Regions from separate parts of the Blautia sp. MCC269 genome, predicted to be linked through region 1. Evidence: predicted binding sites of a transcription regulator. Region 1 holds the regulator's gene; each other region holds the start of a gene.
What was found. The regulator HrcA, encoded in region 1, represses chaperone genes, less so after heat shock. The targets are predictions, from matches to a motif close to TGTTAGCACTCNNNNNNNNNGAGTGCTAACA.
Positions count from the first base shown of each region.

Region 2: the regulator HrcA is predicted to act here: its motif matches at 2,858-2,888, upstream of GPK88_RS03445 (Hsp20/alpha crystallin family protein).
Region 3: the regulator HrcA is predicted to act here: its motif matches at 1,663-1,693, upstream of groES (co-chaperone GroES).
Region 4: the regulator HrcA is predicted to act here: its motif matches at 2,075-2,105, upstream of groES (co-chaperone GroES).

Region 1 is NZ_WQQE01000038.1:87,380-91,675, forward strand. It holds gene dnaK (molecular chaperone DnaK) at 1-1,289, opposite strand, end outside; gene grpE (nucleotide exchange factor GrpE) at 1,343-1,978, opposite strand; gene hrcA (heat-inducible transcriptional repressor HrcA) at 1,997-3,040, opposite strand; gene GPK88_RS11885 (ABC transporter substrate-binding protein) at 3,273-4,296, opposite strand, start outside.
Region 2 is NZ_WQQE01000009.1:84,686-88,981, forward strand. It holds gene GPK88_RS03435 (3'-5' exonuclease) at 1-900, opposite strand, end outside; gene GPK88_RS03440 (nucleoside hydrolase) at 971-1,933, opposite strand; gene GPK88_RS03445 (Hsp20/alpha crystallin family protein) at 2,270-2,707, opposite strand; gene GPK88_RS03450 (ATP-binding protein) at 3,013-3,510, shown strand; gene GPK88_RS03455 (YibE/F family protein) at 3,812-4,296, opposite strand, start outside.
Region 3 is NZ_WQQE01000039.1:52,001-56,296, forward strand. It holds gene GPK88_RS12990 (GumC domain-containing protein) at 1-1,570, shown strand, start outside; gene groES (co-chaperone GroES) at 1,717-2,004, shown strand; gene GPK88_RS13000 (MATE family efflux transporter) at 2,004-3,344, shown strand; gene GPK88_RS13005 (ABC transporter substrate-binding protein) at 3,523-4,296, shown strand, end outside.
Region 4 is NZ_WQQE01000043.1:49,028-53,323, forward strand. It holds gene topA (type I DNA topoisomerase) at 1-867, shown strand, start outside; gene codY (GTP-sensing pleiotropic transcriptional regulator CodY) at 1,015-1,800, shown strand; gene groES (co-chaperone GroES) at 2,141-2,425, shown strand; gene groL (chaperonin GroEL) at 2,473-4,092, shown strand; gene GPK88_RS14660 (DUF6106 family protein) at 4,207-4,296, shown strand, end outside.

The sequences.
Region 1 (4,296 bases):
AACTGGCCGAGGGATTTGTTGTCTTTTGCGAACTGACGCTCACCCTGTACAACGTTGATATCTACAGCTGTCTGGTTATCTGCTGCTGTAGAAAAGATCTGGCTCTTCTTTGTAGGAATTGTAGTATTTCTCTCAATCAGACGAGTTGCGATACCACCCATTGTCTCGATGGACAGTGACAGTGGAGTAACATCCAGAAGAAGGATATCACCGGCACCTGCATCACCTGCAAGTTTACCACCCTGTACGGAAGCACCAAGTGCAACACACTCATCCGGGTTCAGGTTCTTGCTCGGCTCTTTGCCAGTTAACTGTCTTACCTTATCCTGTACAGCTGGGATACGGGAAGAACCACCAACCAGAAGTACCTGGCCAAGCTCAGAAGCTGTGATACCTGCATCAGACAGTGCACGGCGAACCGGCTCTGCTGTCATCTCTACAAGATCATGTGTCAGCTCATCAAATTTAGCTCTTGTAAGGTTCATATCGAAATGCTTCGGTCCCTCAGCTGTAGCTGTGATGAACGGAAGGTTGATGTTTGTTGTTGTTGCGGAAGAAAGCTCTTTCTTAGCTTTCTCAGCTGCCTCTTTCAGTCTCTGAAGAGCCATCTTATCGTTGCTAAGATCTACGCCCTCTGTTCTCTTGAACTCGGAAAGCATGTAGTCTGTGATTTTCTTATCAAAGTCATCTCCACCAAGACGGTTGTTACCAGCTGTGGAAAGAACCTCGATAACGCCATCACCAATCTCGATAACAGATACATCAAATGTACCACCACCAAGGTCGTATACCATGATCTTCTGCTCTTTCTCATTGTCAAGGCCATATGCAAGAGCTGCTGCTGTAGGCTCGTTGATGATACGTTTTACATCAAGACCTGCGATCTTACCTGCATCTTTGGTAGCCTGACGCTGAGCATCGTTGAAGTAAGCCGGAACTGTGATAACTGCCTCTGTTACTTTCTCACCAAGATATGCCTCTGCATCCTTTTTCAGTTTCTGAAGGATCATTGCGGAAATCTCCTGTGGAGAATATTTCTTGTCATCGATGGTTACACGGTAATCGGTACCCATCTCTCTTTTGATAGAGGAGATTGTTCTGTCTGCATTTGTAACTGCCTGACGTTTTGCAGGCTCACCTACCAGACGCTCTCCTGTTTTTGTGAATGCTACAACGGATGGTGTTGTTCTTGCGCCTTCTGTATTTGCGATAACTGTCGGCTGTCCACCTTCCATTACGGCTACACAGCTGTTTGTTGTACCTAAGTCAATACCAATAATCTTTCCCATGATTTTTTCCTCCTGTTTTAGTCTGTATCTGTTAAAATAAAGTTTGTTGTCAGTTAGTTTGCAACCTTTACCATACTGTGGCGTACTACGAAATCCTTGTAGGTGTAGCCCTTCTGAAATTCTTCCACCACGATGTTCTCTCCAACCTCTTCATCCTCCACATGCATCACTGCATTATGGAAATCCGGGTTGAATTCCTTTCCCACTGCTTCGATCGGCTTCACACCAAGCTCATCCAGTGTTGTGGTAAGCTGCTTGTAGATCATTTTCATTCCATCTGCAAAAGCATCGCCTTCCTGTGCCTGTGCAAGACCTCTTTCGAAGTTATCCACAACCGGCAGGATCTTTTCAACGATCTCTTTTGCGCCGATGATGTACATGCTGGATTTTTCTTTTTCCGTTCTTTTACGGAAATTATCAAATTCAGCCATGGTACGCTTCAGGCGATCGGTAAGTTCCTCCACCTTCTGCTCAGATTTATCTTTTTTCTTCTTTCCGAAGAAGGAAGTTTTTGATTTTTCTTCTTTTTTATCCTCTGAGGCAGCTTCTTCGCCTGGAGTATTATTTTCTTCCTCCGGCAGATCTTCTCCCTCCGGTGTCAGGTTTTCTTCTTCCTGATCTCCGTCAGTTACGGGGATTTCCTTCTCCGCTTCCTGCTCTTCGGATGTTTTCTTTGTTTCCTCCGACACTTTTTTTCTACCGCCTTTCTAAGTTTTCTTCTTTTTCAAAACGTCATCCAGATGATTCTTCAGTTCCTTCAGACTGTCCACTACATTCTCATAATCCATTCGTTTGGGACCGATGATCCCGATGGTTCCGTACATTCCGTCTCCCAGTTCATATCTGGCAGTTACAATGCTGCAGTCCTTCATGGTCTGGATTGGCATCTCATCACCGATGTAAACCTGAATTCCTGTATTCTCTCCATCTGACATCTGTTCTTTTACAAGATCGGCAAGTTCATGCTTCTCCTCAAATGCGGAGATCAGCTCCGTTGCCTTCTCTTTATCGGCAAGCTCCGGATACTTGAAAATGTTAGTTGCACCTGAAGTATAGATCTCCATATCTTCCTCTTCCACATGAATGGTGGCTGCCACTGCATCCAGAACCGTTGCCACCACACCGCTGTGGCTGCCTGCCTGTTCCTTCAGTCTGGCGATCATCCCAAGGTTGATATCCTGGATTGGAATCCCATTGAGATTGGTGTTAAGAAGAAGATTCAGTTTCAGGATCGTCTGGTCGTCCATTTCCTCATCCAGATTGATGATCTGGTTCCGGACTGTGTTGTTGTCACTGACAACCACTGCCACAAGCTGAAGCTCGCTCATCCTCGACAGCTGGATGAACTTGACCTTGTTGCCGCTGTACTGCGGAACGGAAACCATGGTAGCATAGTTGGTATTGGAAGCAAGAACCTTCGCAACCTTCTTAAGCACCTTATCCATCTTATCTGTCTTCTCAATGATCAGATCTCGCAGCTCTGCGACCTCCGCTTCCTTCTCCTTCATCAACTCATTGACGTAAAGTCTGTAGCCCTTATCTGAAGGAATCCTTCCTGCTGAGGTATGAGGCTGGACGATATAGCCCATATCTGTCAGGTCTGACATTTCATTTCGGATCGTTGCGGAACTGACATTGAGATCCGCATACTTGGAAATGGTCCTGGAACCAACCGGTTCTCCGGTTTCCATATAGGTCTTGATGATTGCTTTTAAGATTTTTTGCTTGCGCTCATTCAACACCTCTTCCATGAATCCATCTCCTTTCCTTTTTATTCTTTCCTGACGGATGTTGATTCTTTTTTACATCTGTTAGCACTCATTTTAGTGGAGTGCTAACATCTACAGTCTTTAAGATATCACCATGTAAAATATTTGTCAATATGTTTTGAAAAAAAGTTCTTATTTTTTCAAAACAAAAAAAGCATCAGTACGATGCTTTTTTGTAATACTGGTCTATGCAGTTCTGTGCCCCGGCAAAAAATTACGCTTCTGTTTTCTGTCCCAGCATATATTTCTGAAATTCCGTTCCCATGGACGAAACGGCTTCTATGGAATCGGCACACAGTGGTCTTGCTTTCAGCTTATAATCTTTCAGATATTGCCGGATCATTTCAATGCCATCCAGATCAAAATTCTTATCCTCGATCACATCCAGTCTTGCCGGACACATTTTTGTCAGCTGTCCGTAATTTTTACTGGCCTCATATCCGGACACATACTGAAGGAACTTCAGAGCTGCTTCTTTATGATCAGAATTTTTATTCAGTACATACTGCCAGGTTGCGATATTGGTCACCTTCTCGTCAAATTCCGGAAATGGTGCCATATGGATCTTATCTTTTCCATACACGCCTGCATTCTGAAAAGTACTCAACACACCGGTATACATAAACATACATCCATACTGGCCGTTTATAAATTTTTCATTCAGCTGGTCATGCTGGTCGATCAGATTCTCCTCTGATATCATCCCTGTATCCAGCATTCGCTTCATATATTCTGCCGCTTCTCTTGTTTTCGGATCCGTCCAGTCTGTATAATCTCCTCCGAAAAAATCGACATACTCGCTGATACTATTATATATGTAAGAAATCTCCCATGCATCCCCATATGCATATTTTCCCGTATTCTGAAGCTTTTTTTGAAGGATCTCAAGATCACTGAGACAGGAGAGTCTGTCCAGACCAGCCTGATCCAGCAATTCCTGGTTCACCCAGAATGCCATGATATCCATCCTGAACGGTACCGAAAAAATATGTCCGTCTGACATGCATATTTCTTTCAGGTATTCCTGCAGAAAATTCGCCGCTGTCTCCTCTGTCATAACCGTATCTTCCAACGGAAGAAGAAATCCCTTATGTTTAAATTCGGATATCATCTCATCATTTACTGTGATCAGATCAACAGAATCATCTCCTGATGTCAGAAGAGTTGCTATTTTGGCCTGGCGATTGTCCGCATTGGCCGGACATTTTTCAATATGGATCTTTATTCCAAGATCTTTT
Region 2 (4,296 bases), on a different contig from region 1:
ACGGATCTCATCCGCCGCTTCTGTATCTTCTGCTCTCAGGGTCTTCACCCCGAAATATTTTCCCTCGTCGGTTTTTCGGATCCGGATCTTTCCGGCAACAGGTCCATGCTCATGGCAAAGGGCAAGGCTGTAATATACCTTGGAATTGTTGGTACTGAACCAGCGGATCTTCCTCTTGGCAGGGCATCTGCAGATAGGACACATGGTACTTACCATAGTACGGTCCTTCATCAGACGCTCCTTTGATACAAATTCCCTGGACACAAACTTGTCATGGTCTGTATAGGAAATATAGATCTCGCTGTCTCTGGATTTTGGATTCTGATATACATCCAGGGACGGATGGCGGATCATGCAGGCTTCATCGATCTCCAGGAGTATCCTGGCAGTATAGCTGGCGTCTGCCAGTGCCCGGTGAAAATCCCGGCTTTTGGGAAGCTGCAGGTAGTCTGTAGCATATTCCAGGGAACGCCTGGATATTCCGTCCTCGAATTTTATGCTGAAAAGTTTCTGCACATCGTAGTAATGCACCGGCCCTGGCATCAGCTTCAGAAGATTATAGTATTTCATATTGCGCTGAAGTTCCATCACATCCTGGTCTCCCCAGGTAAAAAAGCGATACTCCTCCCCGCACCATTCCAGGAATCTGCGGATCGCCCTTGGAAAAGGGATGCCTTTTTCCAGTTCATGATAATCCACGTGGATCACTTCGTGGATACTGTCGTGGATCCAGTGGTACACTTTGGGCTTGATCAGGCACTGAAAGGTATCAACGATCTCTCTTTTTTCATTTAATTTTACTGCCCCGATCTCTATGATCTCAAACGGGAGCCGACTATCCGGATGTCTTCTTCCATCCGGATTCTGGTTCCATTCCAGGTCAAATACAATATAGTTCATGGGTTTTCTGTCCTCTTATCTGACTGCTCAGCTGCTTCATAAATGCAGCTGTTTCCGGATCGTTGTCCGGCTATTTCATATTTTTGCATTCGGACACAGAATAAATCGCTTCAAACAGCTCCTGCTGGAAGCTTTCTGTATCTGCATCTGTCAGAATCATATCTTTCATTTCGTCTTCTTCGTGTAGCCACCAGCGGAAATCGCATAATGTGGCACCCCGTCCGGCACCGTCTGAACAATCCACATCCAGGAATACTTTTTCTGTTTTAAAGAACTCCGGATGGATGAGATACATAAACGGTACAGCAGCATGGATACTTGCCACGCAGCGATATTTGGAAAAATTTTCAAGTACGTAGCCAGCCATATCTCCACAGGCTCTGGCTGCCGGATCACCGGACTGGCACAGCTTCATGATCTGGTTTCTGGTGAGATTACATTTCAGGGTAGCATCCAGTCCACACATGATCAGTGGGATTCCGGAATCGAATACGATCTTTGCCGCCTCCGGATCTGCGTAGATGTTGAATTCCGCTGCCGGTGTGATGTTTCCGCCTTTTGCTGCGCCGCCTGTAAATACAATTTTTCTGATCTTATTCTTTATTTCAGGAAAAACCTTCAACAGAAGTGCAAGATTAGTCATTGGTGCAGTTTCGATCATTACTACCTGCTCGCCCTCCGGAATGGCCTTCAGAATGTCACGTATAAAAAGCACTGCATTATCAGAAGCAGCCTCTGATTTTGCTTCCGGCAGTACGCAATGGCCAAGCCCTGTCTCTCCGTGGAATTCTTCCGCATAAATTGCCGCTTTTACAAGAGGACGGTCCTGGCCTCCTGCCACCGGAACCTTCAGTCCGTAAAAATCCACCAGCTCCAGTGCATTTTGGGTCACTCTTTCTATCCTGGTACTTCCTGCAGATGTCGTCACTGCAAGCAGCTCCAGTTCATCCTGATGTGCTGCCGCATATGCCAGTGCGATCCCGTCATCGATTCCGGGATCACAGTCCATGATAACCTTGATCTTATCTCCCATATATTCACCTCTGTAAAAACTCTTTCCCCAATTTTATAGTATTGCCGAATTTCCGCTGTTTACCTATTCCAAGTATAACAGAGTGAGGAAAGAGTGTAAAGTTAATCAGAATTCACCTCTGTACTTCAGGCCGAAACGTAAAGAACCCCTCTGCCGGGCATTGGCAGAGGGGTGGAAAAAAGGGGGTTATATTCATTTATATAAACAAATGCAATGTGCAATTTGGATCTTTAATATTTGCAATATCCGTTTGGGTTGTTCCGGATATTGTTATTATGCTATATCCCATCACCCAGGACTTGCAATCCAGTACCTGGGCTTCACAATAAATGCTGTTCAATCAATAGAAACAAATTTCTTCTCTTCTGCTTCTTTCTTGGTCTCTTCCTTCGGGAAGGTTACATGAAGGATTCCGTTCTCATATTTCGCATGGATATCTTCATGCTTAATGCTCGAGCCTACATAAAAGCTTCTGTTGCAGGTTCCTGTATAACGTTCTCTGCGAACATATTTACCTTTATCATCCTTCTCGTCCTTCTTCTCTTCTCTGGTTGCCTGAATGTTCAGATAACCATTCTTCAGCTGGATCTTCACATCCTCTTTCTTAAATCCCGGAAGATCGATCTCCAGTTCATAATTGCCATCTACATCACGGATATCTGTCTTCATCATATCCTTCACCTGAGGATAAGCATTGGCAGCTGCCTGACGGCCTGTCGGATATCCCATAAAATCATCAAATAAATCTTCTCCGAAAATACTTGGCATTAACATAACTCATTCCTCCTGATCTATATTCGCTGCGTGCTGCGCAGGCGTTTTTAATTTACTGTTTCTGAAAACATCTGCTAATTCTGTAAGAACTTTCTCCGGAAGATTTCTTTTTTCTCTCTTCCTTTGTTCTGTATGTACTATAACACGCATTATTAGCACTGTCAAGAGGTGAGTGCTAATTTCACACTTTCTTCACATTTTGCGTACACATTTTCCGTAAAATCACTGACGCCCGCCGTGCAAAGCATGATGTGCGTCATCATATCGCTCTCATACAAGAATACCTGACGGAAGGAAAACTTGATGTGCTGCATGATTACCTTAATGAGTACAGCAAAAGCCTTCCGGATAACTCTCTTGTCCGTTTTTGCGAAAATACTGCCGCAAACGCTGTATTGCTCTACTTTGCTCAGCAGGCTAAGGATAACTGTATTAATTATTTTGTTAAAGTTAAGATTCCGAATGATATCTTCGTTTCAGATACCGATATTTCTGTTATATTCGGCAATCTGATTGAAAACGCACTGGAATCCTGCAAAAATGAGTCTGGCAATGACCGGAAAATCTTGATTCGTGCCAACCTGACCGGCAGTTCGCTTTGTATTACGGTGGACAATACCTTCTCAGGAACACTCAAATGTACAAATGATGACAAGCTTGTTTCAACGAAGCATAAGGGACTCGGGCTCGGCACACAATCGGTCAAAAACATTGCCGCACATTACAATGGTGTCTGCCACTTTAAAACAGAGGATGGAATGTTCTATGCATCTGTGATGTGTTGTAATAAAACAGATAACTAACATTCGGTGAATGTGTGTTCTATTCATAATCCATAACAGCAAAGCCTGGAGTTGTTTTACTGGCTCCTTTTACATGTTGTCCATACATTTACTCCTTCAAACTTATAACTTCCTTTCTGGCAAAGAAAAAGACGCAAGCCATATTTTATGACTCACGCCTTACTTCGCTCACAATATTTAATTAGCACTCTCCATTTCTCATCATTTTTTGACCACAAATTTATGACATTTACGACAAATCTGACACTGCTTTACGCTTCATGGAATCTGTCAGGACTGTGAAGAAAAAGAAAATTCTTCTTCACAGATCTGACTGTTTTTCTTCTGGACCAGTACGGTGAATCTGCCGGATGATGCATCTGATCGACACCGGGACGGTAATAAGACATGCCACCGCACCAAATAACATAACCGCAACATCCTGAAAAAGGAACTGGGAATTAAGAATAATTTCCAGGGTATATTGCTGTGTCTGAATGTATGAAAATAACAGAATAGTTCCCCCAAGATAAGCAAACAGCAGTGTATTTACTGTTGTACCTATGATTTCTTTTCCGACCTGATAGCCGGAAGCTGTAAGCTCCTTCGCTGTCAGACTGTTTTTATGGGTCCAGACTTCATATACAGAGGAGGTTACGGATAATGCCGTATCGATAACAGCTCCAAGAGTACTGAAAACAGTTACAAATATTCCTACATGAAGCATGTTGATATGAAGATCCGTACTGTAATAATACATAAAATCATCTTCTGAAATCTGGATCTCATTTAATCCGTAGCTTCCTG
Region 3 (4,296 bases), on a different contig from region 1:
TGATACTTTGAACGATTTTTCCGGAAATATGGAAGAATATGCCGGAAAAGTTTCCGCTTATAATGTACAGATGCAGGAATATGTGGCCGGTGTAGAACAGCTTGGAGAGAAGATTACAGCACTTCGGGAACAGATCGCAAAGACAACAGATACAGAAAGTACAGAAGAGATAACATCCGACGTTCAGGAAGCGGCAGATACTCTGAAAAATAATGCAGATACCATGAATGCACAGGCGGATATCATAGAAAACTGGGCAGACAATGCCGGAGAAACAACGACAGATATGACTGCAATTGAAGAAGGCCTTTCCGGTGTGAAAAATAATCTTTCAGCAGCAGAAAATGCACTTTCGGGAATTGATTACAGTACCATGGATGAAGGAACCGCAGCGGCAGTTCAGGAAGCCCTTGGCGCTATCTCAGCAGCCAGAAGCGCGGCCGATGGAATAGATACTTCTTCTGCAAACGGACAGATGGCGGATACTTCAGCGTTGAAAAACGCGGCAGAAGCTTTACGCAGTTCGGCATCAGAAGCCGATGGTGCAAAACAGAAAGCAATGTCCGCAGTAGAAAATCTCACTGCGCTGAATCACACATCTGCTTCTGCGGGAAGTGCATTGTCAGATCTTCAGAAAGCAGTCAGTGAGCTGGAAGAAGATGTGAAGAATCTGACAGAAAAGGATCAGGATCTGAAAAATACAGGAAATACACTTTCTGATACCGGCAGACAATTATCAGACACGGCCCGGAATATGGACGATGCTTTTGGTAGCTTAAGTGAACAGATTCCGGAAATTCAGTCAGAGATCAATAAATTAAAGGATACGGCAGATGCTCTTTCCAGTGCAAATGAAACACTTCAGTCCGGTTATCAGCAGAATCTGACCAATGCAAATGAGCAGTTTCAGAAAAATTCCGAGGATCTGAATGCTATGGGAAGTGCTGTGAATTCCGGAATTACAGACCTTCAGGGAAAAAAGAATGCCAATGCCAGTGCACTGTTAAAAGGTGCAAAATCTCTGAAAAAAGCAGGAAAGACACTGACCGAGGGAAGCAGCCAGATACAGGAGGCAATTACACAGCTTAAAAAAGGCATTCAGACGATTTCCGCAAACAGCAGTGCACTTAACAATGGAGCGGATCAGCTGGTTTCTTCGGGTAGTCAGCTGGAACAGGGGGCAGGACAGCTCTTTGCAGGAAGTAGCACCCTTGCGTCCGGAACGCAGACTTTAAAAAGCGGAACTTCCGCTCTTGCATCTGGCGTAGGAACTCTGCAGAGCGGAGCGGATAAACTGAAAGAGGCCAGCGGACAGGTGCAGGAGGGAATCAGCAAACTTGCAGATGGCGCAAAGACATTAAGTGACGGTCAGAAAAAGTTCTATAAAGAAGGTGTGAAAAAACTGGACGATGCAGTAAACAAAGATCTGAAAAATGTGATAGACCGTTTCCGTGCACTGAAATCGGAGGCGGTTTCTTATGACAGTTTCACACAGCGTGCAGAGGATATGGATGGAAGTGTAAAATTTATTTATGAGACAGAAGCAATCGAAGTCAGCGAGGAAGAATAATGACCGGAATTCTGCCGGATAACAGCAGAGAGAGTCAGGCGGATTCCTGCAAATATCTTGACAATTTCCAGATTTGTAGTATGATAAGAAAAGAGTAGCACTCATAAGAAAAGAGTGCTAATAAATACAGAAAGAAGGAAATAAACATGGCATTAAAACCAGTTGCAGACAGAGTGATCGTGAAATATTTTGAGACAGAGGATAAGACAGCATCCGGTATCGTTCTTCCGGACAGCTCCAAGGAAAAGACACAGCAGGCAGAAGTTATTGCTGTTGGTTCCGGTAAGATTGTAGACGGAAAAGAAGTACCGGTACAGGTAAAACCTGGTGACCGTGTAATCTACGGAAAATACACAGGAACTGAGATCAAATACGAAGGTGAGAAATATCTGGTTATCAATGCGGATGATATTATTGCCATTGTAAAAGACTGATGAAGAATTTTTACCGTAATTTTCTGAAATTATGCTCCATGCTGGTTTTGCAGAATGTAGTAACGTTAAGTGTCAACCTTGCTGACAATATTATGCTTGGCGCATTTAGCGAGACTGCATTATCCGGAGTAACCACTGTAAATCAGGTACAGTTCGTCTTTCAGCAGCTACTTATGGCGCTGGGAGACGGACTTGTCATATTCGGAAGCCAGTACTGGGGAAAGAAAGAGACAAAACCGGTGAGAAAGATCAGTGCCTGGGCCATGTGCACAGGCATTTTTATTGCTCTCATTCTGTTTATCCTGGCAAGCTTTTTTCCGCGTCAGCTGCTGGGGCTTTTCACAACAGATCAGACAATTATTGAAGCCGGTCTTTCCTATCTTGCGATCATCCGTTTTACCTACTTTTTCTTTGCAGTGACACAGATTTTGCTGGCTACGCTGCGCTGTGTGGAAATCGCGGGGATCGCTTTCGGGCTTTCTGTCATGACTCTGATAATTAACTGCAGCATTAACTGGATTCTGATTTACGGACATTTTGGTGCGCCCAGGATGGGTGCGGCAGGAGCAGCGGTGGGAACACTGACGGCCCGTATTGCGGAGATCTGCGTACTGATCACTTATATTTCTAAAAAACAGAGCTGGATCGGTATCCGTATCCAGGATTATCTGCAGGCAGATTGGAAGTTCGGACGGAAATATTATAAAGTGGTATGCCCTCTGCTTGTGATCCAGGGACTTTGGGGTGTAAATACAGCGCTTCAGACAGCAATTCTGGGCCACATGACGGCAGCAGCCATTGCAGCCAACAGTGCAGCGTCCAATCTGTTTCTGATGGTAAAATCCGCAGCTGTGGGAGCTGCTTCCGCCGCATCGGTTACCATGGGAAAAACCATAGGTTCCGGAGATCTGAAGCTTGCAAAACTCTATTCCAAAAAACTTCAGAAACTTTTTGTAGTCATGGGAATTATCTGTGGTGTGCTGCTTTTCTTTATCCGTATTCCGGTCTTAAGCCTTTACCAGCTTTCTCCGGAAACCAGAGAAATGGCGAATACATTTCTTATTATCTTAAGCGTGGTGATGTTGGGAATGTCTTATCAGATGCCTACCAATGGAGGCATTATTCGGGGAAGTGGCAGTATTGCCTATTCCATGAAGGTGGATCTAATTAGTACCTGGGCGATTGTGATCCCGTTATCCATGTTCATGGCATTTGTGGTCAAAGCATCACCGGCCATCGTGGTGTGCTGCCTTAACGCAGATCAGATTTTTAAGTGTGTACCCGCATTTCTGAAATGCCATTACGGGCACTGGATCAAAACCATGACAAATATTTCTTGACGCCTATCCTCCCTGTAGGTAGAATAAAAGATAAGGTTTTATGTGCGAAAGGGAAATTCCGGATAGAATTTCAGGATAAGCTTGACAAAAATATGAGGATATAGTACCATCGTACATATATCATAGTAACTCAGTGGGAAAACGGGAATACCCGCTGAGCCAGAGGAGGAACAAAGAGATGAGAAAAAAAGTACTGGCAGCGCTTCTGGCAGCTGCAGTAGCAGGAACGACTGTTATGGCAGGAACAGCAGTATTTGCGGCAGAGAACACCGAAGGAGCCAAGGCTGCCGGCGGTAATATTACAATTGCAGAAACCACAGATCCTCAGAATATCAATCCACTGTATGTTGTGGATCAGACAAGTTTTGATATGATGCAGGCACTGTACAGCCCGTTTTTTGAGATAGTGAACGGAGAGATGTATTACGGAAACGGACTTTGTGAGAGCGTGACAGCCAATGAGGATGCCAGCGAGTTTACTCTGAAGCTGAAGGACGGACTGAAATGGCATGACGGTGAGCCGCTTACTGCTGATGATGTGGTATTTACCATGCAGGTTCTGGTAGATGAGAAACAGAATGTGCCATATTCTTCTTACGGATATGTGAATGATAAGGCAGTAGAGGCAGAAAAAATTGATGATCTTACTGTAAAACTTTCCCTTGGATCTTCTTCCGCAGGATTTCTTGGCGGTTTAAGCCAGGTTTACTGTATTCCGAAACACATTTATGAAGGTGTGGAGAATATCGGAGAGAGCGATCTGAACAATAAGCCGGTAGGAAACGGACCGTTTAAGTTCGAGGAGTACAAATCCGGTGAGTACCTTAAAGTAACAAAATTCGATGATTATTATGAAGATGTAAATCTGGATTCCATCACTTTCAAGATCGTTAAAGATTCCAGTTCCGCCAATGCGGCACTTGCAAGCGGTGATCTGGATGCACGTCTGATC
Region 4 (4,296 bases), on a different contig from region 1:
TTTACGGTTGCGGCATCCAAGGTTGCGTTTGATGGTTTTATGTCTGTGTATACAGAAGAGGGCGATGACAAAAAAGGCAATATTTTAAGTCAGAGCCTGGAAAAAGGCATGGAGCTGAAACTGAAAGAACTGAAACCGGAACAGCATTTTACACAGCCACCGGCACATTATACAGAGGCATCACTTGTAAAAACCATGGAAGAACTGGGAATTGGACGCCCGAGTACCTATGCGCCGACGATCACAACGATCATCAGCCGACGCTACGTATCAAAGGAACAGAAAAATCTTTACGTTACAGAGCTTGGTGAAGTTGTTAACAATATTATGAAACAGGCATTCCCGAGTATTGTGGATGTAAACTTTACAGCTACCATGGAGGGACTTCTGGACTGCGTGGAGGCAGGCACTGTGCAGTGGAAGACTGTTGTACGTAATTTCTATCCGGATCTGAAACATGATGTGGATGAGGCGGAGAAAGAACTGGAGAAAGTTGATATCCAGGATGAGGTTACAGATGTAGTCTGCGACAACTGTGGCCGTAACATGGTAATTAAGTATGGTCCACACGGAAGATTTCTTGCATGCCCGGGATTCCCGGACTGCCGTAATACGAAACCATATTATGAAAAGATTGGTGTTGCATGTCCGAAATGTGGCGGTGAAATTGTCATGAAAAAAACGAAAAAGGGCAGAAAATATTACGGATGTGAGAATAATCCGGAATGTGATTTTATGTCCTGGCAGAAACCATCCGCAAAGAAATGTCCGAAATGTGGCAATTATATGCTCGAAAAGGGAAATAAGCTGGTTTGCAGCCAGGAAACCTGCGGATATGTGGAACAGAAACCAAAAGATGAAGATTGATGGAATAAATGCTTTTCTACCAATTTTCAGAAAATCCCGTTAAAAATAAAAAAAATATAAAAATGTCTTGTAAATTTCCAGAATAACGTGTAATATTAGACTAGAAAAACGATTTCTTTCAAGGTACGAAAGTGAAAGGAGGAAAAAATGAGCGTTCAGTTGCTAGATAAAACTAGAAAAATCAATAAGCTTCTGCATAACAGCAGCTCAAGCAAGGTAGTGTTTAACGACATTTGCCAGGTGCTCATGGAAACCTTAAGTTCCAACATCCTGGTACTCAGTAAGAAAGGTAAGGTTCTGGGAGTCAGTATCTGTCCGGGCGTAGATGAGATCACAGAGCTGATCGATGATAAGATCGGCGGACATATTGATCCGTTATTGAACGAGAGATTTCTTGGCGTTCTTTCTACCAAGGAGAATGTCAATCTCCAGACACTTGGCTTTGAGCATGTACCAGGGAATTATCAGGGAATCGTAAACCCTATCGATATTGCAGGTGAGAGACTGGGAACATTATTTATGTATCGTAACGATCATCCGTATGATATTGAAGATATTATTGTCAGTGAGTACGGTACAACTGTTGTAGGTCTGGAAATGATGCGTGCGGTTCATGATGAGAATGCGGAGGAAGACAGAAAGCAGCAGATCGTGAAATCTGCGTTCAGTACCCTGTCCTTCTCAGAGCTTGAGGCGATCATCCATATCTTTGATGAACTGGATGGAGACGAAGGCATCCTTGTTGCCAGCAAGATTGCTGACCGCGTAGGTATCACCAGATCTGTGATCGTAAATGCACTGCGTAAATTTGAGAGTGCAGGTGTGATCGAGTCCCGTTCTTCCGGTATGAAGGGAACTTACATTAAGGTTCTTAATGAAGTAATCTTCGACGAGCTTGAGGAGATCAAGGCACAGAGAAACAAAAAGGCATAATGCGATCTGCATTATCTGCCGACTGATAATATAAGATAAAGAACGTGACGAAAGAGACTACCCGTTATTGTGGGCAGTCTCTTTTTTACTGAAATTCTTTTGCAGGATCGCATAAAAGGAAAGTGTATCTTTTTAGAAAAAATCAAAATAAATAATGAAATTAAGAAAATAAGAGAAAACAAGAGTATAAAAGAGATATAAAGAGAATAAACTAGAAATAGTATATCTTAAAAGAGTTGCGAAAAAACGTGAAATTCACTAATATAGCCATAGTGATTAGCACTCGTAGAAAGCGAGTGCTAGCAAACGAAAATGGAACTGATAAGGAGGAACATAGATCATGAAGTTAGTACCTTTAGGCGACAGAGTAGTATTAAAACAGGTTGAGGCAGAAGAGACAACAGCATCCGGAATCGTACTTCCGGGACAGGCACAGGAGAAACCACAGCAGGCAGAAGTTATCGCAGTTGGTCCTGGCGGAGTTGTAAATGGCAAAGAAGTAAAGATGGAAGTAGAAGTCGGAAACACTGTTATTTACTCCAAATATGCAGGAACAGAAGTTAAGATGGATGGTACGGATTACATCATTGTAAAACAGGAAGATATCCTGGCAGTTATTAAATAATATAAACATCTTATCGTATATCAATATAAATAGGAGGTCATTTTATCATGGCAAAAGAAATTAAATATGGCGCAGAAGCAAGAGCAGCACTTGAAGCTGGTGTAAATAAACTTGCAGATACAGTAAGAGTAACACTTGGACCGAAAGGAAGAAACGTAGTACTTGACAAATCTTTCGGTGCTCCGCTTATCACAAACGATGGTGTTTCCATCGCAAAAGAGATCGAGCTTGAGGACGGATTCGAGAACATGGGTGCTCAGATCATCAAGGAAGTTGCATCCAAGACAAACGATGTAGCAGGTGATGGTACTACAACAGCGACTGTACTTGCTCAGGCAATGGTTCATGAGGGAATGAAGAACCTGGCAGCAGGTGCCAACCCGATCATCCTCAGAAAAGGTATGAAAAAAGCAACAGATGTTGCAGTAGAAGCGATCAAGAACATGAGCCAGGCAATCAACGGCAAAGAGCAGATCGCTAACGTAGCAGCAATCTCTGCAAGTGATGAGCAGGTTGGACAGCTTGTTGCTGATGCTATGGAGAAAGTTTCCAAAGACGGTGTTATCACTGTTGAGGAGTCCAAGACCATGCATACAGAGCTTGACCTTGTAGAAGGTATGCAGTTTGACCGTGGATATATTTCCGCATACATGTCCACAGATATGGAGAAAATGGAGGCAACTCTTGATGATCCGTACATCCTGATCACAGACAAGAAGATCAGCAATATCCAGGAGATCCTTCCACTTCTTGAGCAGGTTGTTCAGGCCGGTGCGAAACTTCTCATCATCGCTGAGGATGTTGAGGGTGAGGCCCTTACAACTCTGATCGTCAACAAACTGAGAGGAACCTTCCAGGTAGTAGCTGTAAAAGCTCCTGGCTATGGTGACAGAAGAAAAGAGATGCTTCAGGATATCGCGATCCTGACAGGCGGACAGGTGATCTCCGATGAGCTTGGTCTTGACCTGAAAGAAGCTAAGATGGAGCAGCTTGGACGTGCAAAATCTGTTAAAGTTGCAAAAGAGAACACAGTTATCGTTGATGGTCTCGGTGACAAAGATGCCATTGCAAAACGTGTTGCACAGATCCGTGCTCAGATCGAGGAGACAAAATCCGAGTTCGATAAAGAGAAACTTCAGGAGAGACTTGCAAAACTGGCTGGCGGCGTAGCTGTTATCCGTGTAGGTGCTGCTACTGAGACAGAGATGAAAGAAGCAAAACTTCGTCTTGAGGATGCTCTTGCAGCAACAAGAGCAGCTGTTGAGGAAGGTATTATTGCAGGTGGCGGATCTGCTTACATCCACGCTTCAAAAGAAGTTGCAAAACTTGCAACAACACTTGAGGGAGATGAGAAGACAGGAGCTTATGTAATCCTGAAAGCTCTTGAGGCACCACTGTTCCACATCGCTGCAAACGCAGGACTGGAAGGCGCTGTTATCATCAACAAAGTAAGAGAGTCTGAGGTTGGTACAGGATTCGATGCTCTCAATGAGAAATATGTAAACATGGTTGAGAACGGAATTCTTGACCCGGCCAAGGTTACAAGAAGTGCTCTTCAGAATGCTACAAGCGTTGCATCTACACTCCTTACAACAGAGGCTGTAGTTTCCACAATCAAAGAAGATACTCCTGCTCCGGCAGCAAACCCGGGAATGGGAATGATGTAATAATCAGCTAAGCAGGTGAAATTGTTCACAAAATAAGAGGGCCTGCGTCATGGACGCGGCCCTCTTTTTGTGTTATAATCAAAAAAATCAGTAAATTACGAAAGGAAGAAGCAAATGAGTGACTTATATTCAGAACTTCTGGTAAAGAAGAAACAGACAGCAAAGGATATGGTTGTGAAATACGGTCTTATTGTACTGACAGTG